Regions from separate parts of the Arenimonas aestuarii genome, predicted to be linked through region 2. Evidence: predicted binding sites of a transcription regulator. Region 2 holds the regulator's gene; the other holds the start of a gene.
What was found. Region 2 encodes HrcA, which represses chaperone genes, less so after heat shock. Its sites were predicted from a motif close to TTNGCACTCNNNNNNNNNGAGTGCNAA; they were not measured.
Positions count from the first base shown of each region.

Region 1: a site for HrcA is predicted at 13,361-13,387, ahead of rpoH (RNA polymerase sigma factor RpoH). Genes of this name have one in related genera too.

Region 1 is NZ_BAAGTW010000006.1:403,830-419,834, forward strand. Features, by position in the region: gene ACYVJH_RS11390 (S9 family peptidase) at 1-240, opposite strand, end outside; gene ACYVJH_RS11395 (YcgL domain-containing protein) at 361-615, shown strand; gene ACYVJH_RS11400 (ankyrin repeat domain-containing protein) at 608-3,904, shown strand; gene ACYVJH_RS11405 (monovalent cation:proton antiporter-2 (CPA2) family protein) at 3,911-5,728, opposite strand; gene rho (transcription termination factor Rho) at 5,870-7,618, opposite strand; gene trxA (thioredoxin TrxA) at 7,774-8,100, opposite strand; gene rhlB (ATP-dependent RNA helicase RhlB) at 8,273-10,015, shown strand; gene ftsE (cell division ATP-binding protein FtsE) at 10,031-10,717, shown strand; gene ftsX (permease-like cell division protein FtsX) at 10,777-11,697, shown strand; gene ACYVJH_RS11435 (response regulator) at 11,699-12,541, shown strand; gene ung (uracil-DNA glycosylase) at 12,543-13,274, shown strand; gene rpoH (RNA polymerase sigma factor RpoH) at 13,399-14,274, shown strand; gene ACYVJH_RS11450 (response regulator transcription factor) at 14,335-14,955, opposite strand; gene ACYVJH_RS11455 (histidine kinase) at 15,040-16,005, shown strand, end outside.
Region 2 is NZ_BAAGTW010000004.1:361,884-377,888, reverse strand. Features, by position in the region: gene carB (carbamoyl-phosphate synthase large subunit) at 1-1,238, opposite strand, end outside; gene ACYVJH_RS02605 (hypothetical protein) at 1,246-1,887, opposite strand; gene ACYVJH_RS02600 (S9 family peptidase) at 1,904-3,817, opposite strand; gene carA (glutamine-hydrolyzing carbamoyl-phosphate synthase small subunit) at 3,842-4,966, opposite strand; gene dapB (4-hydroxy-tetrahydrodipicolinate reductase) at 5,114-5,854, opposite strand; gene ACYVJH_RS02585 (CHASE2 domain-containing protein) at 5,909-7,789, shown strand; gene ACYVJH_RS02580 (SH3 domain-containing protein) at 7,786-8,319, shown strand; gene ACYVJH_RS02575 (M48 family metalloprotease) at 8,316-9,158, shown strand; gene dnaJ (molecular chaperone DnaJ) at 9,227-10,351, opposite strand; gene dnaK (molecular chaperone DnaK) at 10,487-12,409, opposite strand; gene grpE (nucleotide exchange factor GrpE) at 12,510-13,028, opposite strand; gene hrcA (heat-inducible transcriptional repressor HrcA) at 13,074-14,120, opposite strand; gene recN (DNA repair protein RecN) at 14,267-15,940, shown strand; gene fur (ferric iron uptake transcriptional regulator) at 15,943-16,005, opposite strand, start outside.

The DNA.
Region 1 (16,005 bases), on a different contig from region 2:
TTCGACTTTCGCCGGCTCGCCGCCAGCCACCGGCACCGTCCAGGTGTCGCGCACCGGGCTGCCCTCGCGCTTGAGCGTGTAGAGCGCACGCTGGCCGTCCAGTGACCACCAGGCCGACTCTACCGGCGGCCCGATCCAGTCGGGATGGGACATCGCCTGGTCGAGCGTTAGCGGCGCCTGGGCCAGCGCCGGCAGGGCGCAGGCGGAAACCAGGGCGAGGGCGGCAAGACGAAGTCGCATGGGGGCTCCGGGAGTCGAAACTGGCCGGCAAGCCTAACAAAGCCGGCGCAGCCGGCGCGTGTGCGGCTTTTCCCACCCGGCGTTTGCGGCGACAATCGCCCAACCCAGCGCGGCGATGCCATGCAAGCCTACGTTTACAAATCCCTGCGCAAGCCCGACACCTATCTCTACCTGCGCAAACAGGACGACTTTTCCGCCCTGCCCCCGGCGGTGCGCGAGCCCCTGGGCGAGCTGGTGTTCGTGCTTGAGTTCGCGCTGACGGCAAACCGCCGCCTGGCCCGCGCCGACCCGGCGGTGGTGCTCGCCAACCTGCAGGCCCATGGCTTCCACCTGCAGTTCCCGCCCACCGTGCTGGACCCGATGGTCGATGGCTGACGCGCGCCGAGCCTGGCAGGGCTGGGCCTGGCTGGCGCTGGGCGCCGGCCTGTCCGCGGCCCTGCTGCTGGGCCAGGCCTGGACCGCAGCGCCCGCGCTGATGGCGCAAGCTGCGTTCGCGCTGGGCCTGGCGCGCCTGCGCGGCCTGCGCGCCGACCTGCCGGCGCCGGTGCAGCGACGCGACGCCGGCGCCCTGGCTTCGCTCTGGGCCCTGGGCCTGGCCGGGCTGTGGCTGGCGGTGGCCTGGCCGCTGCAGGCCCTGCTGGAGACCGGAACCCTGGCCGCCGCGCTGGGCCTGGGCACCTTGGCCGGCCTGGCGCTATTGGGCCTGTGGCGGGCCTGGCCGGCGTTCGGCCTGGCCGGACGCGGTGGCGCGGCCCTGCCGGTGCTGGCGGCCCAGGTCGGTAACGGCGGACCCGCCGATGCCGGGCGCGGCTTCGTGGTGGCCCTGGCGGTGTTCGTGGTGCTGGCGGCGATCCTGGGATTGGCCTGGCCAGGTCTGCTGCCAGCCGCCGCCAGGCCGGCCACTATCGCGGGGTTCGTGGTGCTTTCGCTGCTGGCGCACGGGCTGGTGCAGTCCTTCGGCAAGCCCCCCGAAGAGGCCGGCAATCGCCTTCCGGCCAACCTGCCTATCGTCGGCGACGACGACGATGCGCCCCCAGCGCCGACCGAAGACGCCCAGGATCCGGACGCGCGCCTGCTCGCCGCTACCCGCGCCGGCCGCATCGAGGCCGCCCTGGCCGCCCTGGCCGACGGCGCCGACCCGGAAACCCTGCCCGACCCCGAAGACCGCGACCAGCGCAGCCTGCCGATGCTGGCCGCCCTGCTGGGCGACCTGCGCCTGCTGCGCGACCTGATCGCCCGCGGCGTTGACCTCAATGCCGAACACGCCGGCCTGACCCCGCTGCTGGCGGCCACCCGCGACAGCTGGCACGGGCGGCCCGAAGCAGTGATGACCCTGCTGGCCAATGGCGCCGATCCGCGCCATGCCGACGCCGACGGCAATACCGCTCTGCACCACGCCGCGCGCAGCACCGACCCGGCGGTGGCGGCGTTGCTGCTCGACGCCGGCGCCATGCTCGAGGCGCTCAATGCCGATGGCTTCAGTGCGCTGGGCGTGGCCTGCGCCAGCGGCAACTGGCGGCTGGCCAAGTTCCTGATCGAACGCGGCGCCAGGCCCGAACCCCAGGATGGCCAGCCGGCCCTGCTGGCGGCCGCGGGCGGCGATGACGATCCCGCCGGCGTGCAGCTGTTGCTGCGCCACAAGGCGAGGGTGGATTCGCGCGGCCAGGGCCAGCGCAGCGCGCTGCACGTGGCCTGCGCGGCAGGCAATGCCGACGTGGCCGGGAGCCTGCTCGATGCCGGCGCCGACCGCAACGCCCGCGACGCCGACGGCATGACGCCCCTGCTTGAGGCCGCCCGCCATGGCCAGGCCGCGGTGCTGGCAAGGCTGGCGCAGGCGCGCCCGGATGTGTCGGCGGTGGATGGCCGCGGCCGCAACGCCCTGGTGCTGGCCGCTGAGTCCGAAGCCGGCCCGGAATTCCTGCGCCACCTCATCGCCATGGGCGTGGACCCCGAGCAGCGCGACCAGGACGGTCGCCGGGCGCTTGAGCACGCCCTGGGTGCTGGCCGCTGGCCGCTGGTGGCGGTGCTCGACCCGACCTACCCGCTGCCGGCCAGCGTCGCCGAAGGCCTGGCCGAAGGCAGCTTCGAAAGAAGCCCGCGCGAACTGCTGCGCGAAGCCCTGGTCGCCGGGCGGCTGGAGTCCGCCGAAGCCATGTTGCGTCTTGGCGCCGGTCCCGATGCGACTGGCCTGGCCTCGCTGCTGCTCGAGTTCGCCGGTGATGGCGACCTGGCGATGTTCGACTGGCTGCTGCGCCACGGCGCCAGCGCCGATACCCGCGTCGACGACCAGGACAGCGCGTTCATGCACCTGCTCGATCGGGGTGGCCAGGCCTGCGCGGCGCTGCAGCGCCTTCTCGACCGCGGCCAGCCCGTGGGCGGGCGCGGCGGCCTTGCACGCTGGCTGCAGGCCTGCCTGGCCGGCGAATTCGTCAGCCGCGGCCACGAGAACGTCGCCCTGGCCCTGCTCGAACGCGGCGCCGATGCCTTCGGAGGCGCGCCGGCCGACCCGCCGCTGGGCCTGGCGATCCGCCTGGGCTGGCTGCGCCTGGCGCAGGTCCTGCTGGTTGTCGGCGCCGACCCGAACGATCGTGATGGCCACGGCCACACGCCACTTCACGCTGCCGCCGCGCTCGGCCGCGAAGCGGCCCTGCAGCTGCTGGTCCGCCACGGCGCCTCGCCGGCGCTGTGTGCACCCGACGGGCAAACCCCGCTGGGCCTGGCCCTGGCGGCGGAGCGGCGCGAACTTTCGCACTGGCTGGAATGGCGGCAGTGGCAGTTGCCAGGGCGCACGCTGCAGCCGGCCGACCTGCCCGCGGCCGCGATGGCCGGGGACGCCGAGGCCGTGGGCCGCCTGCTGGAGCTGGACCTGCCGGTGGACGCCATCGACGCCCAGGGTTGCACGGCGCTGCTGCGCGCGGCCGGAGGCGGCCACGAGGCGGTAGTCGAGCAACTGCTCAACCACGGTGCCGACACCCGCATCGCTGCGCGCACCGGCGCCACGCCGCTGTCGGCGGCGATCAGCATGCGCCACGTCGGCGTGGTCGACCGCCTGTTGCGCGCCGGTGCCGAGCCCGACCTGCCGCTGCCGGGCGAAGTGACCCCACTGATGCTGGCCGCCGCACTGGGCCAACCAGAGCTGATCTCGCGGTTGCTGGCGCACGGCGCCGACCCCGAGGCCCGCGACGCCCAGGGCCTGTCGCCGTTGCACTGCGCGGCCCTGCACGCGTTTTCCTCGCGCGACCGCCAGCGTGTGCTGGCCTTGGTGGACGTGCTGCTGCTGGCCGACGTCGAGCCCGATGCGCCCAGTGCCGCCGGCCAGACACCGCTGCTGCTCCTGCTTGGCGCCCGCGCCGAACCGGGCACCGCCTGCGACGAAGAAGTGCTGCTGGCCGGGCTCGAGCGCCTGCTGGCCGAAGGCGTCGCGCTGGACGCCGCCGACCAGCGCGGCCTCACGCCCCTGCACCTGGCCGCGATGCATGGCCTGGCGCGCGTGGTGCAGCGCCTGCTGCGCGAAGGTGCCGACCGCCAGGCTCGCGACATCCTCGGCCGCACGCCGCACGACCTGGCGGTGCTGCGGGGTTTCGTCGACGTCGCCGCCGAATTCGAACCCGGCCGCGCCGGCGGCCCGCCATCGCTGGCGCGCTTCCTGCGCGAGCGCGACTAGGCCGCGCTAACGCCCGGCATCGCCGTCGTCTTCGGCGGCTTCGTCCGGGCTGAGGTCGGCCTCGAACAGCGTTTCCAGGTCCACCAGGGCTTCCTGCGAGGACGCCACCAGCGCCGCCTCGTCGTCGTAGACCAGGTGCTGGCGGCGAAGCAGCTGCTCGTCGTGCTGGCGGAAACGTTCGGTATTGCGCTCGGCTTCTTCCTCCGGCACGCCCAGGGCCTGCATCACCTTGCGGCCGATCACCAGGCTGGAGTGGAAGGTTTCGCGGGTGACATCGGCGTCCAGGTCCATCAGCCGGAAGGCATGCTGGCGGTTGCGCGCGCGCGCGAACACCTTCAGGTGCGGGTACATGCGCTTGACCAGGCGGGCGGTGCGCACGTTCGCGTCGGGGTCGTCGGTGGTCAGCACGAACACCTCGGCGCGATCGGCGTGCGCCGCGCGCAGCAGGTCGGGGCGGGCCGGGTCGCCGTAGTAGATCTTGGTGCCGAAGCGGCGCGATACGTCGACCTGGTCGGCGCTGTTTTCGAGGGCGGTGAAGGCGATCTTCTGGGCGCGCATCATGCGCCCGACGATCTGCCCGACCCGCCCGAACCCGGCGATGATCACGCGCGGGTGCTCGTGGTCGATGTCATCGGGCTCGCGCTTCTTTTCTTCCGACGGGTGCTCGCGCAGCCAGCGCGAGACCACCAGCAGGATCAGCGGCGTCGCCGCCATCGACAGGCCGATGACCACGAACAGCTGGTCACGCAGCTGCGCGTCCATCAGCCCGGCCTTGAGGGCTTCGGAAAACACCACGAAGCCGAACTCGCCGCCCATGGCCAGCACCGCGCCCAATTGCACGGCCTGGCGCCAGTCCAGGCCACCGGTGAACCGCCCCACCGCCAGCAGCACGGCCATCTTGAGCGCCAGCAGGCCCAGCACGCCCGCCGCGATCATCGCCGGCTGGTCGGCGATGACGTCCAGGTCGATGCTCATGCCGATGGCGATGAAGAACAGGCCCAGGAACAGGCCCTTGAAGGGTTCGATATGCGATTCGAGTTCGTGCCGGAACTCGGACTCGGCCAGCAGCACGCCGGCCAGGAAGGCACCCAGGCCCATCGACAGCCCGGCCTGGTCCATGATCCAGGCGTTGCCCACCACCACCAGCAGCGCGCTGGCGGTGAACACCTCCACCGAACGCGCCCTGGCCACCACCCGCAGCAGGTGCCGAAGCAGGAAACGCCCGCCGATCACCACCGCCAGGATCGCGCCGACCGCGATCACCACGCTGTCGAGCGGCGGCGCCGAACGCTCGAGTGCCTTGGCCGCGCCCAGCAGCGGGATCGCCGCCAGCAGCGGGATGGCGATGAGGTCCTGGAACAGCAGGATCGCGAACGCCACCCGGCCGTGTTCGGTGGTGAGCTCCTTGCGTTCGGCCAGCAGCTGCAGGCCCACGGCGGTGGACGAGAGCGCCAGGCCCATGCCGATCACCAGCGGCGCCTTCCAGCCGTCCACGCCCATCGCGGCGATCGCGGCGATGGCCGCGGCCGATACGAACACCTGCAGGCCGCCGGTACCGAACACCTTGCGCCGCATCACCCACAGCCGTGCCGGGCTCAGCTCCAGGCCGATCACGAACAGCAGCATCACCACGCCGAGCTCGGAGGCCGCCAGCACGTCGTCGGGGTCGGGCACCAGCGACAGGCCATCCGGGCCGATGGCCACGCCCGCGGCCAGGTAACCCAGGATCGCGCCCAGGCCCAGTCGCCGGAAAAGCGGCACCGCGATCACGGCGGCGATCAGGAAAACGAGCAGGAGACCGAGGTAACCGCTGGAGGCGTGCATGGCAAGATTATGCTCCGGTCGGGCGGCCATTGAAGCCTCGTTCCCGGGATGGTGTGCTGCAGGTCCTGGTTCGCCGGTTTCCCGGCGCCACGAAAAAGCCGGCCCGAAGGCCGGCTTTTTCATTGCGCGGTGGCCGGGGCCTCAGCGCTTCATCGAGGAGAAGAACTCGTCGTTGGACTTGGTGTTCTTCATCTTCTCGAGCAGGAACTCCATCGCGGCCAGTTCGTCCATCGGGTGCAGCAGCTTCCGGAGGATCCAGATTTTCTGCAGCATGTCCGGCTCGATCAGCAGCTCCTCGCGGCGGGTGCCGGAGCGGTTGATGTTGATGGCCGGGTAGACGCGCTTTTCGGCGATGCGGCGGTCCAGGTGCACTTCGGAGTTGCCCGTGCCCTTGAACTCTTCGTAGATCACCTCGTCCATCTTCGAGCCGGTTTCCACCAGCGTGGTCGCGATGATCGTCAGCGAGCCGCCTTCCTCGACGTTGCGGGCCGCGCCGAAGAAGCGCTTCGGGCGGTGCAGGGCATTGGCGTCGACGCCACCGGTGAGCACCTTGCCCGAGCTGGGCACCACGGTGTTGTAGGCGCGGGCCAGGCGGGTGATCGAGTCGAGCATGATGACGACGTCGCGCTTGTGCTCGACCAGGCGCTTGGCGCGCTCGATCACCATCTCGGCGACCTGCACGTGGCGCGCGGCCGGCTCGTCGAAGGTCGAGGAAATGACCTCGCCGCGCACGGTGCGCTGCATTTCGGTGACTTCCTCGGGCCGCTCGTCGATCAGCAGCACGATCAGATGCACGTCCGGGTGGTTGTGGATGATGGCCTGGGCCACGTTCTGCATCAGCACGGTCTTGCCGGCCTTGGGCGGCGACACGATCAGGGCGCGCTGGCCCTTGCCGATCGGCGACATCAGGTCCATCACGCGGCCGGTGATGTCCTCGGACGAGCCATTGCCGCGCTCGAGCTTGAAGCGCACGCGCGGGAACAGCGGGGTGAGGTTCTCGAACAGCACCTTGCCCTTGGACGCCTCCGGCGGTTCGCCGTTGATGGTGTCCACGATGTTGAGGGCGACATAACGCTCGCCTTCCTTCGGGCTGCGGATGCGGCCGGAAATTTCGTCGCCGGTGCGCAGGTTGAAGCGGCGGATCTGGCTGGGCGAGATGTAGACGTCGTCCGGGCCGGCCAGGTAGCTGGCGTCGTCCGAGCGCAGGAAACCGTAACCGTCGGGCAGGATTTCCAGCACGCCGTCGCCGGCCACGCCCTGCGGGTGGCGGGTGAGCACCTTGAGCAGGGCGAAGGTGACGTCCTGCTTGCGCATGCGCGCCACGCCTTCGTGCAGGCCCAGCTTGTCGGCGATCTCGAGCAGCTTGAAGGCCGGCATGCGCTTGAGGTCGTTGAGGCTGTAGACCGGGAAGTCGGGCGGCAGCTGGGGCAGCGGGCGCTCGTTCTGGCCGCCGTTGCCGCCATTGGCATTGCCTTCGTCGTCGCCGGGCATGCCACCGCCACCGCCGCCGCCTTCGCGGCCCTTGAAGCGGTCGCGCTTGTCGCGGAATCGGTCGCGCCGGTTGCGTCGGCCTTCGCGGCCGCGGTCGCCGCCGCCCTGGGGGCCACCGTCGCCGCCGCCCTGCTGGCCGCCGTCGTCGTTGCCGCCCTGGCCGCCACTGGACTGGCCGCCTCCGGACTGGCCACCGCCGCCGCCCTGGCCGCCACCGCCGCCGGCATCGCCGGAAGCAGCAGGTTCAGCCTTGGCGCGCTCGGGGGCCGGTGCCGAGACAGGCACGGGCGCCGCTGCCGGGGAATCGGCGGACGGAGCGTCGTTGTTGGGATTTGCGGCGCGCGATTTGCGCGGACGCTTCTCGGCGCTGGCGCCGGAGTCGGTTTCGTTTTCGGACACAGGATTCACCTCGCGAACGCGAGCGTGGGGAGGAAGGGGGTATGGCAAGACATCGGCGCCCAGGGCGCCCGAATGACCTTCAAACTAACACCGCGGGGGGCGGCGCGACAAGCGCCCGGCCCCCGCGGGGCCCCGGGGGACCGGGGCGGGACGCGTCAAAGCGCCTTGTCGACGAACTGCGCGAGCTGGGCCTTGCCCACCGCGCCGACCTGGGTGGCGTGCACCTTGCCGTCCTTGAACAGCATCAGGGTCGGGATGCCGCGCACGGCGTACTGGCGCGGCACCTGCGGGTTGTGGTCGATGTTGAGTTTCACCACCTTGACCTTGCCGGCGTACGTGTCGGCCAACTCGTCCACCATCGGGCCGATCATCTTGCAGGGACCGCACCACTCGGCCCAGAAATCCACCAGCACCGGGGTATCGGACTGGAGCACCTGGGCCTCGAAGTCGGTGTCACCCACATGAAGCACCTGGTCGCTCATGCGTCAAACTCCTGATTTACTTGAAGGTGGCGGCCCGGTCGGGCCTGCCGTTGGGGTAAACTGGGGCGCTTCGAACGGTAAATCAACCGCCATCGGCGGCCCCGGGTTCAGGGCAGTTTGCGACCCCCCGGCCAGGCCGCGCAAGCGCAGAGACGCGCAACCAGAGACCTACATGTCCGACAAACCACTGACCGATATCGCTTTTTCCAGTTTCGAGCTGCATCCTGACCTCCAGGCCGGCCTCGAATCCGCAGGCTTCACCCGCTGCACCCCCATCCAGGCCCTGACCCTGCCGATCGCCCTGCCGGGCGGTGACGTCGCCGGCCAGGCCCAGACCGGCACCGGCAAGACCCTGGCCTTCCTGGTCGCGCTGATGAACCGGCTGCTGACCCGCCCGGCCCTGGCTGACCGCAAGCCCGAAGACCCGCGCGCCCTCATCCTCGCCCCCACCCGCGAACTGGCCATCCAGATCCACAAGGACGCCGTGAAGTTCGGCTCCGACCTGGGCCTGCGCTTCGCCCTGGTCTACGGCGGTGTCGACTACGACAAGCAGCGCGAGCTGCTGCAGCAGGGCGTGGACGTCATCATCGCCACCCCGGGCCGCCTGATCGACTACGTCAAGCAGCACAAAGTCGTGTCCCTGCACGCCTGCGAGGTCTGCGTGCTCGACGAAGCCGACCGCATGTTCGACCTGGGCTTCATCAAGGACATCCGCTTCCTGCTGCGGCGCATGCCGATCCGCACTGAACGCCAGACCCTGCTGTTCAGCGCCACGCTCAGCCACCGCGTGCTGGAGCTGGCCTACGAACACATGAACGAACCCGAGAAGCTGGTCGTCGAAACCGAGACGATCACCGCCGCCCGGGTGCGGCAGCGTGTGTACCTGCCGTCGGACGAAGAAAAGATCCCGCTGCTGATCGGCCTGCTCACCCGCAGCGAAGGCCAGCGCACCATGGTGTTCGTGAACACCAAGGTCTGGGTCGAGCGCGTGGCCAAGGCGCTCGAACGCGCCGGCTTCCGCGTCGGCGTGCTGTCGGGCGACGTGCCGCAGAAAAAGCGCGAAACCCTGCTGGGCCGCTTCCAGAAGGGCCAGCTGGACCTGCTGGTGGCCACCGACGTCGCCGCCCGCGGCCTGCACATCGACGGCGTGTCGCATGTCTACAACTACGACCTGCCGTTCGACGCCGAGGACTACGTGCACCGCATCGGCCGCACCGCGCGCCTGGGTGCCGAAGGCGACGCGATCAGCTTCGCCTGCGAGCGTTACGCCATGTCGCTGCCCGACATCGAGGCCTACATCGAACAGAAGCTGCCGGTCGAGCAGGTCACCGCCGAACTGCTCATTCCCATGCCGCGCACGCCGCGTCCGGTCGAAGGCGACGAGGCCGGCGAAACCGAAAGCGTCAGCGCCATCTACCGCGAAGTCCGCGAGGCCAAGGCCGCCGAGGACGAACGCCGTGGCGGCAGTCGTTCCGGCAGCCGGACGGGTGGCCGCGAAGGCAGCCGTTCGGGTGGTGGCGGCCGTGGTGCCGGCGCCGGTCCGCGCCGCGAGCGCCGTCCGGTCGAGGCCGAGGGTTCCGAAGGCGCGCCCGTGGCCAGCCCGACCGCGCCGGCCGAAGCCGGCGTCGAGCGTCCGGCCCGTCGTCCGGCGCCGTCGTCGCCGATGCAGGAAGATCCGAACGCGCCGGCCCGCAAGCGCCGTCGCCGTCGCCGGGGTCGCCCGGTCGGCGAAGCCGGCGCCGAGGCCGGTGCCGCCGCGCCGCGTGGCGACGCCCCGCGCAAGGAGCCGGCCCGCAAGAAGCCCGACGCCAAGCCGGCCACCAAGCCCGGCGGTGAGGCCAAGCCGTCCCTGCTCGGTCGCATCAAGGCGGGCCTGAGCAGCCTGGTCAAGCGCAATCCGCCCGGCAAACACTGACCGCCCCGCGCCCGCATGGCCCTGCTGCGTTTCGACAACGTCACCAAGACCTACGCCGGCAGCGCGCCGGCGCTGAGCGACGTCAGCTTCGCGGTGGAGGAAGGCGAAATGCTTTTCGTCACCGGCCACTCGGGCGCCGGCAAGTCGACCCTGCTGCGCCTGGTGCACCTGTCCGAGCGCCCAAGCCGGGGCACGGTGCTGGTGAACGAACGCAACCTGGCCAAGGTGCGCGGCCGCAAGGTGCCGCTGCACCGGCGCCAGGTCGGCGTGGTGTTCCAGGACCACCGCCTGCTGACCGACCGCAGCGTTTTCGACAACGTCGCCCTGCCTTTGCTGATCGCCGGCACGCCGCGTTCGGAAGTCGGCAAGCGCGTGCGCACCGTGCTCGACAAGGTCGGCCTGGGCGACCGCGAACGCGCATTGCCGCTGCAGCTTTCCACCGGTGAGCAGCAGCGCGTGGGCATCGCCCGCGCCCTGGTCGCCCAGCCTCAGCTGCTGGTCGCCGACGAACCCACCGGCAACCTCGACCCGCAGCTGGCGGCCGAAATCATGCAGCTCTTCGCCGCGCTGCCGGCGTCCGGCACCACCGTGATCATCGCCAGCCACGACCTGGCCCTGGTCAAGCGCATGCGCCAGCGTGTGCTGGTGCTCGACCACGGCAAGCTGGTGGACGACATCTCGCCCGAGGACCTGGCGGCGTGAACGCCAAGGTCGAGAATCGCCCGCGTCCCGCCGCCGCCGAGCGGGTCAAGTCCGGGGGGCTGGGCGCGCGCCTGCGCGCCTGGCGCGAACAGCACCTGTATTCCCTGTTCTCCAGCCTCGGCCGCCTGCTGCAGCGACCGGTGGCCACCAGCCTGACCGTGGGCGTGATGGCCGTGGCCATCGCTTTGCCTTTGGGCCTGGCGCTGGCGCTGGGCAACCTGGAGCGTTTTTCCGGCACGGTGAGCGAATCGCGCGACATCGGTGTGTTCCTGAACGTCGACATCGACGGCGAACGGGTCGAAGCACTGTCGGAAGAACTGCGCGCCCGTCCCGACGTCACCGCGGTGGCCGTGCGCACGCCCGACGACGGCCTGGCTGAATTCCGCGAAATGAGCGACCTCGCCGGCGCCCTCGAGGTGCTTGAAGGCAACCCGCTGCCCTACGTGCTGGTGGTGTCGCCGGCCGGCGACGACGACGGCAGCGCCCTGGCCGACGCCCTGCGTGCCCTGCCCGAGGCCGAAGTGGTGCAGCACGACGCCCTCTGGCGCCAGCGCCTCACCGCCTGGCTGGCCTTCGGCGAGCGCGTGGTGCAGGTGGTGGCCGTGCTGCTGGGCCTGGGCGTGCTGCTGGTGGTGGGCAATACGGTGCGGCTGGACATCGGCGCGCGCAGCGAGGAAATCGCCGTGCTCCAGCACCTGGGCGCCACCGATGGCTTCGTTCGCCGGCCGTTTCTGTACCTGGGCGCCTGGTATGGCCTGGCCGCGGGCACGCTGGCGCTGGTGCTGCTGGCGGCTGCCGGCGTCCTGCTGCAGGGCCGCCTGACCGCGCTGGTGGCCAGTTACGGCAGCCAGTTCGCCCTTTCCGGGCCGGGTTGGCGGGGCACTGCGGCCCTGCTCCTGGGCGCCGCGGCGATGGGGTGGCTGGGCGCGTGGCTCGCAACCGGGCATCATCTACGTCGGACCCGTCCTACGGACGTGTGACATGAGCAACCCGAGTTTCAAAAGCTTCGACACCTCCAGCCCGCGCATCATGGTCGTGGACGGCTCCAAGGTCGTGCGCAAGATGATCGAAGGCGTCCTGCGCCAGCAGCTGCCCGACATGGAGTTCGTCGGCTGCGAAACCGGCGAGGAGGCCAAGGCCGCCCTGCAGGCCGGCGCGGTGAACCTGGTCACCATGGCCCTGCGCCTGCCCGACATGGATGGCCTGGACCTGGCGCGTTACCTGCGCGAGCACACGCCCCAGGCCTACATCCCGATCATCGTGGTCTCCGGCGATGTGCAGGAGCGCCTGGAGAGCCGCTCGATCAGCGACGACGTCACCGACTATTTCGACAAGTCGCTGGGCTTCAACGCCCTGGCGGCCTTCATCAAGGGTTACGTGGCCCCCGAATCCGAGGCCGGCGGCGAAGTGCTCTACGTCGAGGACAGCCGCGTGGTCGCCATGGCCACCCGGCGCATGCTGGAAAAGCACGGGCTCACCGTCACCCACGCCACCGGCGTCGAGGACGCCATCGCCCACCTGGAAACGGCCCGCGCGCAGGGCAAGGTGCCGGGCCCGGACGTGGTGCTGACCGACGTCTACCTGAAGGGCGAACTGACCGGCAAGGACCTGCTCAAGTCCATCCGCGAGGAGTTCGGCTACGTGAAGGGCCTGCTGCCGGTGCTGGTGATGACCGGCGACGCCAACCCGTCCAACCAGAGCGACCTGCTCCGCGCCGGCGCCAACGACCTGGTGCAAAAGCCCATCGAAGAACGCCTTCTGGTCACCAAGCTGCTGTTCCAGCTGCGGGTTGGCCGGCTGCTGCGGGCAAAGCTCGGCAAATAGGGTGGCCGGGGACCGCGTCCGCCTGGAACCGGGCTGGAAGGCCCGGGTCGGCGACTACCTGCAGCGCCCCGACATGCAGGAATTGTCGGCGTTCCTGCGTAAGGAAAAAGCAGCCGGCAAGCACATCTTCCCGCCGGGCCCGCGCATTTTTTCCGCGCTCGACGCCACGCCTTTCGACCAGGTGAAGGTGGTCATCCTCGGCCAGGACCCCTACCACGGGGCCGGCCAGGCCCACGGCCTGTGTTTCTCGGTACTGCCGGGCGTGCCGGTGCCGCCGTCGCTGGTCAACATCTACAAGGAAATCCAGGCCGACCAGGGCCATGCGCCGCCCGGCCACGGCTGCCTGCTGCCCTGGGCCCGCCAGGGCGTGCTGCTGCTCAATGCCGTGCTCACCGTCGAGGAAGGCCGGGCCGGCTCGCACCAGGGCAAGGGCTGGGAGGGCTTCACCGACGCCATCGTCCAGGCGCTGGACCGGGAAAAGGAAGGCCTGGTGTTCATGCTCTGGGGCGCCTACGCCCAGGCCAAGGGCAAGCTGCTGCAGGGCCGGCACTGCGTGCTGCGGGCCCCGCACCCCTCGCCGCTGTCGGCGCACCGGGGTTTCCTGGGCTGCGGCCACTTCAGCAAGGCCAACCGCTGGCTGCAGGTAGCCGGCAAGGCCCCGGTGGATTGGTCGCTGCCGTCGCGGGCGGCGGTGGAGGCCCTGCTGGCGCAGGCCGACCCGGCCAGCCCTTGAACCCGGCCCGGGCGACCCCAGATCAGCGGAACGGCCAGGGGAGAGGTCGTTCCATTCATGGAACGGACAGGGAACTTTGTGCCTCTTTAGCACTCTTATTGCCCGAGTGCTAAACTCCGGACCCATGAACGAGGATCGCATGACCACCACGGCCCTTATCGCAAACAACCTGCCGATCCCCAGCGCGCTGGGTTCGCTCGACGCCTACATCGCCGCGGTCAACCGCGTGCCGGTGCTGTCGGTTGAAGACGAGCAGGCCCTGGCCCGCAGCTATCGCGACGACGAAGACCTCGACGCCGCCAAGGCGCTGGTGATGTCGCACCTGCGTTTCGTGGTGCACGTGGCCCGGGGCTACCAGGGTTACGGCCTGGGCATGGGCGACCTGATCCAGGAAGGCAACATCGGCCTGATGAAGGCGGTCAAGCGTTTCGACCCCGACCAGGGCGTACGCCTGGTGTCGTTCGCCGTGCACTGGGTGCGCGCCGAGATGCACGAATTCATCCTGCGCAACTGGCGCATCGTCAAGGTCGCCACCACCAAGGCGCAGCGCAAGCTGTTCTTCAACCTGCGCAAGTCCAAGAAGCGCCTGGGCTGGATGAACGACGCCGAGGTCACCGCGGTCGCCAAGGACCTCAACGTCTCCAAGCGCGAGGTCCTGGAAATGGAATCGCGCCTGTCCGGTCGCGACATCGGCTTCGATGCGCCCGACAACGGCGACGAAGACGGCCCGCCGTCGCCGGTGGCCTACCTGCGCGACAGCGGCGAAGACCCGGCAATGGCCTACGAGCGCGAATCGCACGAAGACGACCAGCTCGAACTGCTGCGCGAAGGCCTTTCCGGCCTGGACCAGCGTTCGCGCGACATCCTCAAGCGCCGCTTCCTGGGTGAGCCCAAGGCCACGCTGCAGGAACTGGCCGACGAATACGGCGTTTCCGCCGAACGCATCCGCCAGGTCGAGGCCAATGCGCTCAAGAAGATGCGGGCGCTGTTCGCGGCCTGAGCACGCCGCCGCATGTAACACCACCAACGGCCCCGCGAGGGGCCGTTGTCGTTTCCGGACTCAGTCCGGGTCCACCAGCAGCCCGCGCTCGCGGGCGATGCGCGCCAGTTCGCCGGGATGCCGGGCGCCGAGCTTTTCCATCAGGTTGGCGCGGTGGCGGTAGAGCGTCTTGTCGCTGATGCCGAGCGCTGCCGCAACCACCTTGGGTGGAAGCCCGGACAGCAGCCCGCGCAGCGTTTCGCGCTCGCGCTGGGTCAGTGCGGATACTTCGCCGTCGGCCCTGGGCGGTGCCAGGTCGGTGCTGAGCACACGTTCGCCGTTCATCACGCGGCGCAGCCCCTCGATCAGTTCTTCGGCGGCGACGGCCTTGCTGAAGTAGCCGGCGGCACCGCGTTCGAGCGCGCGCACCACCAGCCCCGGGTCATCGTGCATGCTCAATACCACGCAGCGCGTGCGCGGGTGCGACTCGTGCAATTGCAGCAGCAGCACCAGCCCGCTGGTCTGAAAACCCAGGCTGAGGTCGACCAGGGCCAGGTCAGGGTCGTGTTCGCGGACCGCGGCCAACGCATCGCCCGGCGTGCCGGCCTCGGCCACCACCTCGAAGCCTTCGGCCTCCTCGAGCAGGCGACGGAAGCCCTCGCGCACCATGGCGTGGTCATCGATGAGCAGGATGCGTGGCATTCGGACAGTCTGGCAAAGCCGTCAGGCACAACGGCGAGAAAATTTCCCAGCGGCGCCGATTTCGCACCGCTAAGCTAGCGGCGAATGCGAAAACGGATCCCGACGCTGGACATGGTCAACAAGGTGCAGGCCTGGGCCTGGACGCGCCCGCGCTACCTGTTGGCCGGGGTCCTGGGCGGCCTGTTGTTCGCGGCGGTGCTGCAGGGGATCGCGGCGCTGGATTTCTACCACTGGGAGCTCGGCACCGGTCTGCTGTTCATCACACTTTGGTGTTTCCCGCGGCGTTGGTGGCCCTGGGCGCTGGCCGCGGCGATGGTCTCGCATCCGCATACCGGCCCGCTGACCGCCGTGGCCGAACCCCTGCTGGTCATGTCGGGCGTCATCCTGCTGCGGGCCTGGGACATCCGGCCAGGCGCCGAAGTCAGCCTGTCGCGCATCGGTCTGATCCATGTCGCGGCGCTGGTCGCCGCCGCCGGCATGGCGGTGGTCGAGGTGGTGGTGGCCGTGGCCAGTCCGGAATCCTGGCGCCCGGACCTGCGCGAACTGGCGGGCGCGGCACCGTTCGGCGAGGCCAGTCGCGCGTCGCTGCTGGGCAACCTGCTGCTGCGCCACATGCTTGGCGACTTCATCGGCATCCTGCTGGTGGCGCCGCTGGCGTACTGGCCCTGCACGCCGTCGGCGCCGCACGCGCCGCCGTCGCTGGCGGTGCTGGTGCGCTCGGCCGCCATCCTGGGACCGGTGGCCGGGCTGTACCTGTGGCTGGGCCTGGCATTCCCCGACTCCGAGTTCGCCGAACTCTATCGCTTGCTGCTGGTCGCCGCCGTGGTGGTATTCACGCTCTGGCAGGGCTGGCGCGGGGCAGTGGCGGCCATTGTCCTGATCAGCGCCGCGGTGGCGCTCGAGGAAGCCCTGGGCAACCCACGCATTAGCCTGATCGTCAGCCAGGCCTATGTGGCCGTGGTTGGCGCGCTGACCCTGCTGTTCGGTGCCTCGGTGGACGATTTCAGGCGCCAGGCCGCCGACCTGGTGCGGGCGCGCCGGCAAGAGCAC
Region 2 (16,005 bases):
CCGGTGGGATCGAAACCGACCTTGCCGGTCTCCAGGCCACGCAGGGCCTTCTGCATCGACTCCTGGAAGCAGCGGCCGATCGCCATTACCTCGCCCACGGACTTCATCTGGGTGGTCAGGCGTGAATCGGCGGCCGGGAACTTCTCGAAGGCGAAACGCGGGATCTTGGTGACCACGTAATCGATCGTCGGTTCGAACGACGCCGGCGTGGCGCCGCCGGTGATCTCGTTGCGCAGTTCATCCAGGGTGTAACCCACCGCCAGCTTGGCGGCGATCTTGGCGATCGGGAAACCGGTGGCCTTCGACGCCAGGGCCGAGGAGCGCGACACGCGCGGATTCATCTCGATCACCACCACGCGACCGTTCTCGGCGTTGATGCCGAACTGCACGTTGGAACCGCCGGTGTCCACGCCGATCTTGCGCAGCACGGCGATAGAGGCGTCGCGCAGGCGCTGGTATTCCTTGTCGGTCAGGGTCTGGGCCGGCGCCACGGTGATCGAGTCGCCGGTGTGCACGCCCATCGGGTCGAGGTTCTCGATCGAGCACACGATGATGCAGTTGTCCGCGGTGTCACGGACGACTTCCATCTCGAATTCCTTCCAGCCCAGCACCGACTCTTCGACCAGCACTTCGTGGGTAGGCGACAGCTCGAGGCCGCGCGTGACGATCTCGACCAGTTCCTCGCGGTTGTAGGCGATGCCGCCGCCGCTGCCGCCCAGGGTGAAGCTGGGGCGGACGATGGTCGGGTAGCCCACGGTCGCCTGGATGCGGATGGCTTCGTCGAGCGACTTGGCCACTTCCGCCTTCGGGCAGTCCAGGCCGATCTCGCGCATGGCCACGCGGAACAATTCGCGGTCCTCGGCCATGCGGATCGCTTCGCGCTTGGCGCCGATCAGCTCGACGTTGTACTTGTCCAGCACGCCGGCGTCGGCCAGGTCCAGGGCGCAGTTGAGCGCGGTCTGGCCGCCCATGGTCGGCAGCAGCGCGTCGGGTTTTTCCTTGGCGATGATGCGCTCGACCGTGGCCGGGTTGATCGGCTCGATGTAGACGGCGTCGGCCATGTCCGGGTCGGTCATGATCGTCGCCGGATTCGAATTCACCAGCACCACCCGGTAGCCTTCGTCACGCAAGGCCTTGCAGGCCTGGGCCCCCGAGTAGTCGAACTCGCAGGCCTGGCCGATGACGATCGGTCCGGCGCCAATGATCAGGATGGTCTTGAGGTCGTTACGCTTGGGCATGGTGGGCTCAGTTGAACAGCACGGATGTGGGGATGTCGCAGCGGCCCATGCCGCCAAGGATGAGCCGGGTGGCGAGATCCTCGCCCACCTTCTCGCCGCGCGTGTTGTTTTCCTCGACGCTGCTGCCGGCGTCGAAGGCATCGCCAATGCCGATCACGCGGCGCAGGGCCGCATGCCCGGGATCGGTCATGAACTCCATGAAAGCCTGCAGCTCCTCCGGACGGCTGGCGCTCAGGATTTCGGCTTCGTCGACCTTGCGGCCGGTGATTTCCTGCTGCACGCCGGCCATCACCAGCGTGCCCATCGTCCGGGCCGCCCCCGATTCCATGAGGCGGATCGACCGGTCCATGGTCTCGTTGCCCTGCCCGGCGAACTCCTGCACCTTCTTGCGCATCACCCGGCGGTAACCGGCGGAACTGAGCTCGCCGCGCAGGCAGGCCAGCTGCCCGGCGTCGAGGACGTCGGGTTTTTCCTGCACCGGCCAGTGCGGGTCGCGGTCCGCGAAGTGTCCGAACACCAGGTGCATCGGCATCGCCTGCACCGCCAGGTCGGTGAGGCGGTCGACCCGCCCTGCCCCGGTCGCGGCGGCGAACGAGGGCAAGACGGCCAGCAGGGTGGCAAGCAGCAGGGAAGTCAGGCGCGGGGTCATGGGCGGCTCCTGTCGTTCAGGGGGCGTCGGCCGGGGCCTTGGCGCCCGGACGGGTGTGCTTGTCCAGGAAGGCCTCCATGGCGGTATAGAGCTCGACCTGGTTGTCGTAGTCGTAGAAGCCGTGGCCTTCCTTATCCTCGACGATCCTGACCTCGGGCGGCTTGCCCGCCTTTTCCAGCCGGTCGAGCAAGAAGTCGTACTGGGAGATCGGCACGCGCGGATCCTTGGCGCCGTGCACCAGCATCACCGCGGCCTTGATGCGGTCGACGTTGAAAGCGGGGGACTGGAGGGCGCGGCCCGACTCGGTTTCAGGGAACACGTCGCGCTGGTAATTGCGGCCGTACTCGCTCTCCGCCACGTCGCTGTCCTTCATCCACAGCGACATGCTGTACAGGCCCACGTAGCCGATGGCGCACTTGTACATGTCCGGTTCGCGGACGACGCTTTGCAGGGCCGCATAACCACCATAGGACGCGCCATAGGTGCACATCCGGTTCTTGTCGGCGATGCCCTGTCCTACCACCCAGTTCACGGCGTCGGTCATGTCGTCGATCATCGTGGTGCCCCAGTTGCGGTAACCGGCGCCCTGGAATTCGTCGCCGTAACCACCGGATCCACGGAAGTTGATCTGCAGGACCGCATAACCGCGATTGGCGAGGAACTGCACTTCGGGATTGAAGCCCCACTCGTCGCGCGGCCCGTGGGGACCACCATGCGGGTGCAGGATCAGCGGCAGGTCGCGGCCATCGGAATTCACGGGAATGGTCAGGTAACCATGCAGCTTGCGGCCGTCCCGCGCGGTGACGACGATGGGATCCATCGGCGACATCTGCTCGGGATCGATCCAGTCGCGCGAGGCAAGCAGGAACTGCGCCCGGCCGGTCTGGCGGTCGAACAGGTAATAGGCGCCGGGATCGACGTCGCTGTAGGTGCGGAACAGGACCAGGCGGCCATCGCGGCTGATGCCGTCGAAGCGCACCGCATGCTGCGGGAACGCGTTGATCAGGCCCGCATAAGTCTTCGACTCCGGGTGCTCGGGATTGATGAAGTTGTAACCCGGCAGTCCGTCGAGGTAGCTGACGGCCAGGATGTCGCGTTCATCGCTGCTGGGGAGCACGCCGTTCGGATCCACGTTGGGATTGCTCGAGAGCAGCGTTTCCTCGCCGCCCGACGGGTCGGCCAGGACCAGGCGGGTCGGCTCGCCCTTGTCGCTCTTGGCGAAGACGACCGCGGTGTTTTCGGCGTTGAAACCCAGGGGCCGGCGGATCGGGTCGCCCAGCCCGGCGCGGTTCCGGACTTCCCAGCCATCGTCCTTGCGGCGAAGGGTGACGCGGATGCCCTCTTCGTCCTGCCCGACGGCGTAACGCACCTCGCCCTCGTGGTCGAGGATGAAGGTGCCCATGCGCAGCGGCGCGCTGGCCACGGTGGTGATGCGCCCGGTGTTGACGTTGAGCTTGGAGAGGAACGCCGAGTCGACCGAACGGACAACGAGCACGTTGGACGGGTCTTCCCAGACCTTGTCCACGATGGTGTAGGTGCCACCGTTGGGGATGTCGATGCGCTTGGTGCCGTCGACATTGCTGGCGTACACGTCGGGATTGCCTACGCGGGCGTCAAAACGTCCCACCTTTCGCGAAACATAGAGGAAGAACCGCTCGTCGCTGACCCAGCTGACCCGGTCGATGTGCTTCTTTTCGCCGTAGTCCCACTTGCCCACCAGCTTCATGCCGTCGACCTCGAAGGCCGCCAGCACGGTGCGGTCGCCCTGGGGCACCGACACGGTGATGTACTTGCCGCTGGGCGACAGCGACACGGAGGTGAACTCCGGATCCTTGAAGAAGTCGCCGACCGGCAGCTGCGGCGGCTTCGCCAGCGCGAGCGCCGGCAAGGCAAGCATCGCGGTGAGCAGCAGTTTCCCGAAAATACGCATGGTTTCCTTCCCCGAAATTTAAGGTCAGCCCCTGGCTGACATCATGCTGGCGAATTTGTCGAACAGTCCGGCCACGTCGCGCGGGCCGGGACTGGCTTCCGGGTGACCCTGGAAGCTGAATGCCGGGGCGTCGGCCAGCTCGATGCCCTGGTTGGATCCGTCGAAAAGCGAACGATGGGTGATCCTGACGCCGGCCGGCAGGCTGGCCTCGTCGATCGCGAAACCATGGTTCTGGCTGGTGATCATCACCCGCTGGGAGTCGAGGTCGATGACCGGGTGGTTGGCGCCGTGGTGGCCGAACTTCATCTTCATGGTGCGGGCACCGGCGGCCAGACCGAGCAACTGGTGGCCCAGGCAGATGCCAAAGGTCGGCACCTTCGCCGCCAGCACTTCGCGGATGGCGGCGATGGCGTAGTCGCAGGGCTCCGGGTCACCGGGGCCATTGGACAGGAAGACGCCGTCGGGCTTCTCCGCCAGCACCTGGGCGGCCGGCGTCTGCGCCGGCACCACGGTGACCCGGCAGCCACGGTCGGCCAGCATGCGCAGGATGTTGCGCTTGACGCCGAAGTCGTAGGCCACGACGTGGAAACGCGGCTCGAAGCGCGCGAATTCATTGGCATCGAGGTCCAGCGAGCCTTCGGTCCAGCTGTAGCGCTCGCGGGTGCAGACTTCCTTGGCCAGGTCCATGCCCTTGAGGCCAGGGAACTTGCGGGCGGCCTCGATGGCGGCGTCGCGGTCGATGTCGCCGGCGACCAGGCAGCCGTTCTGGGCGCCACGGTCGCGCAGCAGGCGGGTCAGCCTGCGGGTGTCGATGCCGGCGATGGCCACCACGCCCCGGGCCGACAGCCATTCAGGCAACGAGGCCTGGCTGCGCCAGTTGCTGGGGCGGCGTGGCACGTCGCGCACGATCAGGCCGGACGCCCAGGGCTTTTCGGCCTCGTCGTCCTGGGCCGTGAAGCCGGTATTGCCGATGTGCGGGTAGGTCAGGGTGACCAGCTGCCGGGCATAGGACGGATCGGTGACGATCTCCTGGTAGCCGGTCATGGCGGTGTTGAACACCACTTCGCCAGTACGGCTGCCGGTGGCGCCTACGGAGATGCCCTCGAATACAGTGCCGTCTTCGAGCGCGAGGATTGCGGGTTGGTTCACGGGCTATCGCCTTGCTTGGGGGAACCCGTTCGCCGGGTGTGCGAACACCCGCGGACTGGGCAGGACCATGTCCGTACGGATGAGGGTTCAGGCGAGCCGGAAGTTTAGCGACACCGGCCCCAAAAGGGAAACGCCGCGTGCGCCGGCCTAGGTCCGACCGCCTGCCAGCAGCAGGTCACCGAAGTCGTAGCGGCCCGGACCCCGCCCGGACAGCCTCACCGCGGCCTCCAGGGCGCCGCGGGCGAAGATGTCGCGGTTGCTGGCGCGGTGCACCAGCTCCAGGCGCTCGCCGGGGCCGGTGAGCTGGACCAGGTGTTCGCCGACGATGTCGCCGCAGCGCAGGCTGGCGTAATGCGGCGGGCTGCCCCGGCCCTGCTCCACCGCCTGGCCCAGCGACAGCGCGGTGCCCGACGGCGCGTCCTTCTTCTGGGTGTGGTGGGACTCGACGATATCGGCGTCCCAGCCTGGCAGCGCGGCTGCCGCCTGGTGCACCAGGGCCCGCAGCACCGCCACGCCGACGCTGAAATTCGCCGACCACAGCACCGGCACGAGCTCCGAGGCCTCGTCCATGGCCGCCACCTGGGCGTCGGACAGCCCCGTGGTGCCGCTGACCAGGCCGGCGCCCTTGGCCCGGCAGGCCGCGACCAGCGGCCCGAAGCCTTCGGGCAGGCTGAAATCGATGGCCAGGTCGTAATCGGGCGCCTCGGCCAGTTTCCCGACCGGCAGCACCGGCACCCCGGCCGGCGCCTCCGCCAGCGGCTGGCCGCTGCGCGAAACGGCGGCGACCAGCTGCAGTTCGGGCCGTTCGGCGACCAGGCGCAGCAGCGCGCGGCCCATGCGCCCGCTGGCGCCGTGGATGAGGATGCGGATGGGGAGCGGTTCTTCCATGGCCGGACGCTAGCGGAAAGCGCCCGGCGCTGGCAAACGGCTACACTCGCGGCCATGCCTGAACGCGCCGCCGTCCCGTCGCGGACGACTTCCGCCCGCCATGTGCCCATCCGGCTGCCGCTGCTGGCCCTGGCCGTGCTGGCGCTGGTATTGCACCTCACAGGGGCCCTGGATCGCGTCGACGACCGGCTGGGCGACTGGCTGCTGGCCAAACATGCCCAGTCGCGTATTCCACCCGGCGACATCGTGGTGGTGGCGATCGACCAGAAGAGCCTGGATGAACTCCAGGAAATCGCCGGCAACTGGCCCTGGCCGCGCGCGATCCACGCCGAGCTGCTCGCCGGCCTGGCGCCGCATGCGCCCAAGGCCGTCGCCTTCGACATCATGTTCAACGAAGTCGACAAGCTGGGCATCGATAGTGACCTCGCCTTCCAGGAGGTCGTATCCAGCCAGGACAACCTGTTCTTCGCCTCGCTGCGCCTGGTCGATGGCAACCAGGCCCCATTGGCGCTGCTGCCGCCCAGCTTCGGTGCCGAAAGAACCGCCGGCGCGGACCCTGATGCCAGGGCCACGCTGCTGGTGCCCGCGGCCTTGCCGGAGGAAAACTGGCGCGGCGGGCTGATCAACTTCGAAGCCGACCGCGACGGCACCGGCCGGCACGCGCGCATCTACCAGGACATCGCCGGCTGGCACCTGCACTCGATGGCCGCCAACCTGGCCCGCTTTTCCGGCACCGCCCTGCCCGACCGGGAGCGCATCCGCCTGCACTGGTTCGGCCAGCCGCCGGCAACGGTCTCCTACCTGGACCTGTTCACGGACCTGGAACAGCGCGAGCCGCAAATCGCCCCGACCCTGGCCGGCAAGATCGTGCTGGTGGCGGCCACCGCGCCGGGCATGCATGAAAACCGGCCAACACCGCTGGGCCAGCACACGCCCGGTCCGCACATCATCGCCACCGCCGTCGCCAACCTGCGCGCCGGCGACTGGCTCAGCGACTGGCCCGCGCGCTGGCCCCTGCTGCTGGTCCTGGCCGGGGGCACGGCCCTGGCCTTCTACCGGCGCGCCAGCCCGCTGCAGTCGGGGCTGGGACTGGGGGCAGCCAGCCTGGCCGCCCTGGCCGCCGCCTGGTTCGCGTTCGACGCCAACCTGTACCTGCCGGTGGGCGCGGCGCTGGCGCTGGCCTGGGTCGGCTACGGCCTTCTCACGGTGGAATCGCAGTGGCTCGAGCGCCGCCAGCGCGAGGCCACGATCGGCATCTTCGGACGCTTCCTGGACCCGCGCGTGGTCGAGGGCCTGGTCGAAAGTGGTGAACTCGACCGCGGACGCAAGCCCGAGGCGCGCGAGATCACCATCCTGTTCTCCGACATCCGCGGCTTCACGACGCTGTCGGAGACACGCACGCCGGAACAGGTGGTGGACCTGCTCAACCGCTATTTCAGCCGCCAGGTCGAGGTGATCTTCCGGCACGGCGGCACCCTGGACAAATTCATCGGCGACGCGATCATGGCCTTCTGGAATGCTCCGACACAGACGCCGGGGCATGCGTCGAAGGCCGTGGAGGCGGCGCTCGACATGGCCCTGGCCCTGGACGAGTTCAAGCGCGAACTGGCCGCCAACGGCGAGGGCCTGGGCGACTTCGACGTCGGCATCGGCCTGCATACCGGCCCTGCCGTGGTGGGCTTCCTGGGCAGCGACACGCGCATGGAATACACCGCCATCGGCGACACCGTGAACCTGGGCAGCCGCATCGAGGGCACCACCAAGGGCGTTGCCCGGATCCTGGTTTCGGGCGCCACGAAGTCCGCTTGCGGCAACAATTCCCGTTTTAAATTCATCCACCGCGGACAATTCAAGGTCAAGGGCCGCGAAAAGCCGGTCGAGCTCTACGAGCCGGTACGCAACACCGATCAATCCCGAGCAGGAGGCACGCCGTGAGAACACAACGCAGGTACCCCACTCCCCGGCTGGCGCTGGCGCTGGCCGCCACCCTGGCCAGCGGGCTGGCCTTCGCCGAGTCCGCCACGACCCTGCGTGCCACCGAAATGCGCAGCGAACCCCTGGGCTCGGCCGACGTGGTGGCCAAGCTGGGCGCCAAGGCGCCCGTGGACATCACCGATCGCAACGGCGCCTGGGCCGGGGTCAAGAACGCCGAGGGCCAGGAGGGCTGGGTGCGGGTGCTGAACCTGCGCACCGGCACGTCCGACGGCAAGAAGGCCGGTGGCGGCAACCAGCTGGCGGCGGCCTTCCTCACCGGATCGAGCGGCAATACCGTCAGCACCGGCGTCAAGGGCCTGTCGCCGGAAAAACTTCGCAATGCCGGCTCGGCGCCTTCCGAGGTCCAAATGCTCGACCAGCTGGCCGTCGCGCCCGACGACGCCCGGCTGTTCGCGACGTCCGCCAGCCTCGAAGCCCACCAGGTCGACTACCCCAAGTCCGACCGCCGCAGCCGGAGGAAGCAGCGATGAAACCCAGACATTTCCTGGCCGCACTGGTCGCGTTGGCCCTGGCGTCTCCCGCCGCCGGCTTCGGTCGCCTCGGTGACGCGGAAAAGCTCTTCAAGTTCGGCAAGAAGGCCGCCGATGCCAGCGCACCGATCACCGACGAGGACGAAATCGAGCTCGGCCGGGGCATCGCCGCCCGCCTGCTGGCCGCCCGCCCGCTGGTGCGCGACGAGGCCATGCAGCAGTACGTGAACCGGGTCGGCCTGTGGCTGGCGCTGCAGACCGAGCGCCCGAACCTGCCCTGGCGCTTCGGCGTGATGGACAGCACCGACGTCAATGCCTTCGCCCTGCCCGGTGGCACCATCCTGATCACCCAGGGCCTGTACGACCGCCTGCGCGACGAGGCCGAACTGGCCGCCGTGCTTTCGCACGAAATCGCCCACGTGGTCGAACGCCACCAGGTGAAGGCCATCAAGAAGCAAATGGGCACCGCTTTTGCCACGGAACTGGCCGGTGAAGCGGCCGGCCGGAGCGACAGCCAGGCCGTGCGGATGTTCGGCCAGAAGGCCTTCCAGGCCGGCACCGAGATCTTCGTGCGTGGCCTGGACAAGGGCGACGAACACCAGGCCGACGTGCACGGCATGGTCATTTCGGCCCGCGGCGGCTACAACCCCTACGCGCTGGCGACCGTGCTGCACACCCTGGACGGCACCAAGGCCGACGATGTTGGCGTCGCGCTGATGTTCTCCACCCATCCGACCCCGGTAAGCCGCATCGAACACCTGGAAACGGTGGTGGGCGACAAGCTCGAGGCCTACGCGGTGAACGAGCCGCCGGCGCGCATGGTGCGGCCCGCGCAGTAAAACCCGTCAGTCCCTGAAACAACAAGGGCGCCCAGGGCGCCCTTGTTTTTTGGTGCGGGCTTGCGGCCTCAGGACGTCATGCGGTCCCAGAAGGACTTCACGCCGTCCAGGAACCCGCTCGAGCGCGGCGAATGCCGGGCGCCGTGTTCGCCATCGAAGGTGGAATCGAAGTCCTTGAGCAATTCGCGCTGGCGCGCCGTCAGGTTGACCGGGGTTTCCACCACCACCCGGCACAGCAGGTCGCCGGTGCCGTGGCTGCGCACCGATTTGACGCCCTTGCCGCGCAGGCGGAACAGTTTGCCGGTCTGGGTCCCGTGCGGAACCTTGATAAGTGCCTCGCCCTCGAGCGTGGGCACGACGATGTCGGCGCCCAGCGCCGCCTGCGAGAAACGCACCGGCACTTCGCAATACAGATCGTTGCCGTCGCGCTGGAAGATGGGGTGCTCGCGCACGCCCACCTCCACGTAAAGGTCGCCCGGCTGCGACCCGGGGGGGCCGGCCTCGCCTTCACCGGCCAGGCGGATGCGGTCGCCGGTGTCGACGCCCGCCGGGATCTTCACCTGCAGCACCTTTTCGTCCTGCACGCGGCCATTGCCGTGACAGGTCTTGCAGGGCTTGGCGATGGTCTGGCCGCGGCCACCGCAGGCCGGACAGGCCTGCTGGACGGCGAAGATGCCGCGCTGCATGCGGACCTGGCCACGACCGCGGCAGGTGCTGCAGGTCTCGACCTTGCCGTCTTCAGAGCCACTGCCATTGCAGGGCGTGCAGGCCACCAGGGTCGGCACCTCGATGCGCTTGTCGACGCCGAACACGGCTTCCTCGAGGTCGAGTTCGACCACGTAGCGCAGGTCGGCGCCGCGGCGCGGGCCACGCTGGCGCCCGCCACCAAAGATGTCGCCGAAGATGTCGCCGAAGATGTCGTTGACGTCGTGAAAACCGCCGCCCGGGTTGCCGCCGCCCATGCCGTTCTCGAACGCGGCGTGGCCATGCTGGTCGTAGATGCGGCGCTTGCCGCCGTCCGACAGCACTTCATAGGCCTCCTTGGCCTCCTTGAAGTTGGCTTCGGCGGCCTTGTCCCCGGGATTGCGATCCGGGTGGAACTTCTGCGCCGCGCGCCGGTAAGCCTTCTTCAGCTCATCCTCGGACACGCTGCGGGAAACCCCCAGCACTTCGTAGTAATCACGCTTGCTCATCGAATCCCCAGCCTGTCCCTAAAACGATCGGGACGAGCCACCTTCGTGACCCGCCCCCGCCGGCGTTGAGCCTCACGAACGTGAGGCTCCAACCGCGGCAATTATTCCGCCGTGCCGCAGGCACGGCAGGAATAATCACTTCTTGTCATCGTCCTTGACCTCGGTGAACTCGGCGTCCACCACGTCCTCGGCCTGCGCCTGCGGGCCCGCGTCGGCGCCGCCCTCGGGCGCGCCTTCCTGGCCACCGGCGGCCGCCGCGTAAAGCGACTGCGCCGCCTGCTGCAGCGACTGGGTCTTGGCCTCGATCTGGGCCTTGTCGTCACCCTTCATCGCGGTCTCGAGCTCGGACAGCGCGGTCTCGATGCCGGCCAGCTGCTCGCCGGGCACCTTGGAACCGTGCTCGGTGATGGCGGTGCGGGTGGCGTGGATCAGGCCGTCAGCGGCATTGCGCGCGGTCACCAGCTCGTGGAACTTCTTGTCCTCTTCGCGGTGCGCCTCGGCGTCGCGCACCATCTGCGCGATCTCTTCCTCGCTCAGGCCCGAACCGGCCTTGATCTCGACCTTCTGCTCCTTGCCGGTCTTCTTGTCCTTGGCCGACACGTGCAGGATGCCGTTGGCGTCGATGTCGAAGGACACCTCGACCTGCGGCATGCCACGCGGCGCGGCGTCGATACCCGAAAGGTCGAACTTTGCCAGCGACTTGTTGAAGCGGGCCTGTTCGCGCTCGCCCTGCAGCACGTGCACGGTGACGGCCGACTGGTTGTCCTCGGCGGTCGAGAACACCTGCGACGCCTTGGTCGGGATGGTGGTGTTCTTCTCGATGATCTTGGTCATCACGCCGCCCAGGGTCTCGATGCCCAGGCTCAGCGGGGTGACGTCGAGCAGCAGCACGTCCTTGACGGTGCCGGCGAGCACGCCGCCCTGGACCGCGGCGCCGATGGCGACGGCCTCGTCGGGATTGACGTCCTGGCGCGGGTCCTTGCCGAAGAACTCCGCAACCGCGGCCTTGACCTTGGGCATGCGGGTCTGGCCACCGACCAGGATGACGTCGCCGATGTCGCTGGCGCGCAGGCCGGCGTCATTGAGCGCCACGCGGCACGGTTCGATGGTCTTCTTGATCAGGTCGTCCACCAGCGCCTCGAGCTTGGCGCGGGTGAGCTTGATGTTCAGGTGCTTCGGGCCCGAGGCATCGGCCGTGACGTACGGCAGGTTCACTTCGGTCTGCTGGTTCGACGAGAGCTCGATCTTGGCGCGCTCGGCGGCGTCCTTCAGGCGCTGCAGGGCCAGCGGGTCCTTGCGCAGGTCGATGCCCTGCTCCTTGTTGAACTCGTCGACCAGGTAGTCGATGACGCGGGCGTCGAAGTCTTCGCCACCCAGGAAGGTGTCGCCGTTGGTGGCCAGCACTTCGAACTGCTTCTCGCCGTCGATTTCGGCGATCTCGATGATCGAGACGTCGAAGGTGCCGCCGCCCAGGTCGTAGACCGCGATCTTGCGGTCGCCGCCCTTCTTGTCCATGCCGTAGGCCAGCGCAGCCGCGGTCGGCTCGTTGATGATGCGCTTGACGTCCAGGCCGGCGATGCGGCCGGCGTCCTTGGTCGCCTGGCGCTGGCTGTCGTTGAAGTAGGCCGGCACGGTGATCACGGCTTCGCTGACCGTCTCGCCCAGGTAGGCTTCGGCGGTCTTCTTCATCTTCTCGAGCACCTTGGCCGAGATTTCCTGCGGCGCCATCTTCTTGCCGTCGGCGGTCTGCACCCAGGCATCGCCGTTTTCATGGGCGAGGATGCCGTAGGGCACCAGGTCGAGGTCCTTCTTGACTTCGGCGTCGGTGAACTTGCGGCCGATCAGGCGCTTGACGGCGTAGAAGGTGTTCTTGGGGTTGGTGACCGCCTGGCGCTTGGCCGAGGCGCCAACGATGACTTCGCCGTCCTTGGTGAAGGCGACGATGGAAGGCGTGGTGCGGTCGCCCTCGGAGTTTTCGATGACCTTGGCCACGCCGCCTTCCATCACGGAAACGCAGCTGTTGGTGGTGCCCAGGTCGATGCCGATGATCTTGCCCATGGTGTTACTCCCTGAAGGATCAGTATCTGTGTTGGCGGCGGCGGCCGCGGATGTTCGGTAGATGGGGCCCGCCGCGGGGTGTTCAAGGGGCGTGAAGCCCTCAGCCGGCGGCGACCACCACCAGGGCCGGTCGCAGCAAGCGTTCGTTCAGGGCGTAGCCCTTCTGGAAGACCTGCAGGACGCTGCCCGGCTCGGCCCCGGGGGACTCAAGCTGGCTGATGGCCTGGTGCCACTCGGGGTCGAAGGCCTCGCCTTCGGGATTGATCTGGGCCAGGCCGTTGTCCTCGCCCACCTTGAGCAGCTGGCGCAGGGTCAGCTCCAGGCCGTCCTTGAGCGGGCCGGTGGCGTCGCCGGCGGCCTTGAGCCCGGCTTCGAGGCTGTCGAGCACGGGCAGCAGCTGCGAGAGCAGCTTTTCGTTGGCGAAACGGCGGGCCTGGTCGACGTCGCGGGCCAGGCGCTTGCGCTGGTTGTCGAGCTCGGCGCGCTCGCGCAGGGCCTCTTCGCGAAGGTCGCCCAGGGCCGAACGCAGCTGCTCGAGCTCGTTGGCCAGGGAATCGGTGTCCAATTCGACGGCGTCGTCGGGCGCCTGCGCGTCCGGGTTCGGGTTCTGGTTTTGCATGGGATATCCGGTGGCTTCCCCGCGTCCGGCGGGGGTCGGATACCCCTATGGGGCCGGCGGCTCGGGATTCAAGGCGGCACCGAGCAGGTCGGCGGTGGCCTGGACCATCGGGATCACCCGCTCGTAGGCCATCCGGGTGGGCCCGATGACGCCCAGCACGCCCAGGACCTTGCCCTGGGCGTGGTAGGGCGCGGTGACCACGGTGCAGGCGTCGAGCTGGGCCAGGCCGGTTTCCTCGCCGATGAAAACCCGAACGCCCTGGGCCTTGAGCGTGCCCTCGAGCAGCTGCAGGATCTCGCGCTTTCGGGAAAAGGCCTCGAACAGGTCGCGCAGGCGCTCCATGTCGGACAGGTCCTGCACGCCCATCAGCCGGGTCTGGCCGGCCAGCAGCATGTCTTCGGGCATGGAACCCCCGCCCAGCGCCTGTTCCGAAAGTTCGACGGCGGCCGACAGGAGCTGCTCCATCTCGCTGCGGGTAGCGCGCAGGTCGCGCAGCAGCCGGGTCCGGATCTCGGCCAGCGGCTGGCCGGCGAAATGGCTGTTGAGGTAGTTCGCGGTCTGCTCGAGCTCGGACGGGGTGTAGGTCCGGCGCGGGCTGATGATGCGGTTCTGCACCTCGTTGTCGGTGAAGACCAGGATCACCAGGATGCGCTGGCCGTCGAGCGGCACGAAATCGATGTGGCGGAAGGCGAACTGGCTGCGCTGGGGCACGGTGACGACGCCGACGAACTGGCTCATCGCCGACAGCAGTTCGCTGGTGTTCGACAACAGGGCCTGGGTGCCGGCACCGGCCGGCAACAGGGCCCGAAGTTGCTGGACCTCGGCGTCATGCAGCGGCTTCATCGGCAACAGGCTGTCGACGAAGACCCGGTAGCCCTGGGCCGTCGGAATGCGCCCGGCGGACGTGTGCGGCGCCGACACCAGGCCGATTTCCTCCAGGTCGGACATGATGTTGCGGATGGTGGCCGGGCTGACGTCCAGGCCCGAGCGCTTGGCCAGCGTGCGCGAGCCCACGGGTTCGCCGTCGCGGATGTGCTGGGCGATCAGGGTACGCAGCAGGCGCCGGGCGCGTGGGTCGAGGTCGAAGTCCATGGCCCATAGATAAGGCCGCCGGCGCCCCGGCGCAAGGCATGGCGCCGACCGGGGCGAAGCCCTACCCACCACCGGGTGGGCCCGCGTCTTGTTCCCTGAGACAGGGGCAGCCGAAGCTCGGGCTTTCAGGCAGAATCGCCGCCAGCATGCTCAGCCACCTCACCCTCCAGGATTTTGCCGTCGTCAGCCGTGCGGAACTGGCCTTCGGGCCGGGCATGACCGTGGTCTCGGGCGAAACCGGCGCCGGCAAGTCGCTGCTGGTGGACGCTCTGATGTGGCTCACCGGTGCCCGCGCCGACGCCGGCGTGGTTCGCCATGGCGCCGAGCGCGCCGAGCTGGCGGCCGAATTCGACCTGGGCGACGCCCCGGCGGCGCTGGCCTGGCTGCGCGAGAACGAACTCGACGACGGCGATGCCTGCCAGCTGCGCCGGGTCATGCGCGCCGACGGCGGCTCGCGGGCCTGGATCAACGGCCGCCCGGCCACGCTGGGCCAGCTCTCGGCCCTGGGCGGCCTGCTGGTGGAAATCCACGGCCAGCACGAACACCAGGCCCTGCTCGACCGCGGCCAGCAGCTGGCCCTGCTCGACGCCTTCGGCCGGCACGGCCCGCTGCTCGAGGCCGTGCGCGAGACCGCCCGCCGCTGGGCCGGCATCGACCGCGAGCTGGCCGACCTGGCCCGCGCCGGCGACGTCGGCGAGCGCCTGGCCTGGCTCGAACACCAGGTCCAGGAACTGTCCGCCGAGACCCTGGACCCGGAATCACTGGAAGAACTGGCCGCCGCGCACCGCCGCCAGGCCAACGCCGCCGGCCTGCTGCAGGGCTGCGAAGTCGCCCTGGCCCGCCTGGCCGGCGACGAAGGCCTGTCCCTGCAGCGCCTGCTGCACCAGACCCAGGCCGAACTGGCCCGCCTGGCCGGCGACGAACCGCGGCTGGCCGAGGTGCTTTCCCTGCTCGAATCGGCCGGCATCCAGCTGGCCGAGGCCGCGGCCGGCATCGAAGGCCTTCACGACGACTTCGACCTCGACCCCGACCGCCTGCGTGCGCTGGAAGACCGCCTCACCCGCCTGCACGACCTCGCCCGCAAGCACCGCGTGCCGCTGGACGAGCTGGCCGAGCGCCGCGACCAGCTGCAGGCCGAACTCGACGGCCTGGCCGGGGCCGGCGAGCGTGCCGCGCGACTGGGCCGCGAGCGCGAGGCCGCCGCCCGCGAATGGAATGAAACCGCCGCCCGCCTGGGCCAGGCCCGGGCACGTGCGGCCAGCCAGTTGGGCGAGGCCGTGGCCAGCCTGATGGCCGAACTGGGCATGGGGGGCGGCGTGTTCACCGTTGCCCTGGAGCCACTGGACACCACCCGCCCGACGCCGCAGGGCGCCGAACGCTGCGAGTTCCTGGTTTCCGCCAATCCCGGCCAGCCGCCGCGGGCGCTGCGCAAGGTCGCCTCGGGCGGCGAACTGGCGCGCATCAGCCTGGCCATCGAAGTCGCGGCCCTGGGCTTCGACGCCGTGCCGACGATGGTCTTCGACGAAGTCGATACCGGCATCGGCGGTGCCGTCGCCGAGGTGGTGGGCCAGAAGCTGCGGGCCCTGGGCGGCGAGCGCCAGGTGCTGTGCGTCACCCACCTGCCCCAGGTGGCGGCCCAGGGCCACCAGCATTACCGGGTCAGCAAGGCGGTCGAAGGCGACAGCACCCACAGCCAGGTCGAAGCGCTTTCGGAACAGGCCCGCATCGAAGAGCTCGCCCGCATGCTGGGCGGCGTCGAGATCACCAAGGAAGTGCGCGCCAACGCCCGCCAGCTGCTGGCGCGGGCCAATCCCAGATAGCGTTATTTCTTCTTTCGGGCGCGGACGTAGAGCACCAGCGAGTGGTCCTCGATGTCGTAGCCGTG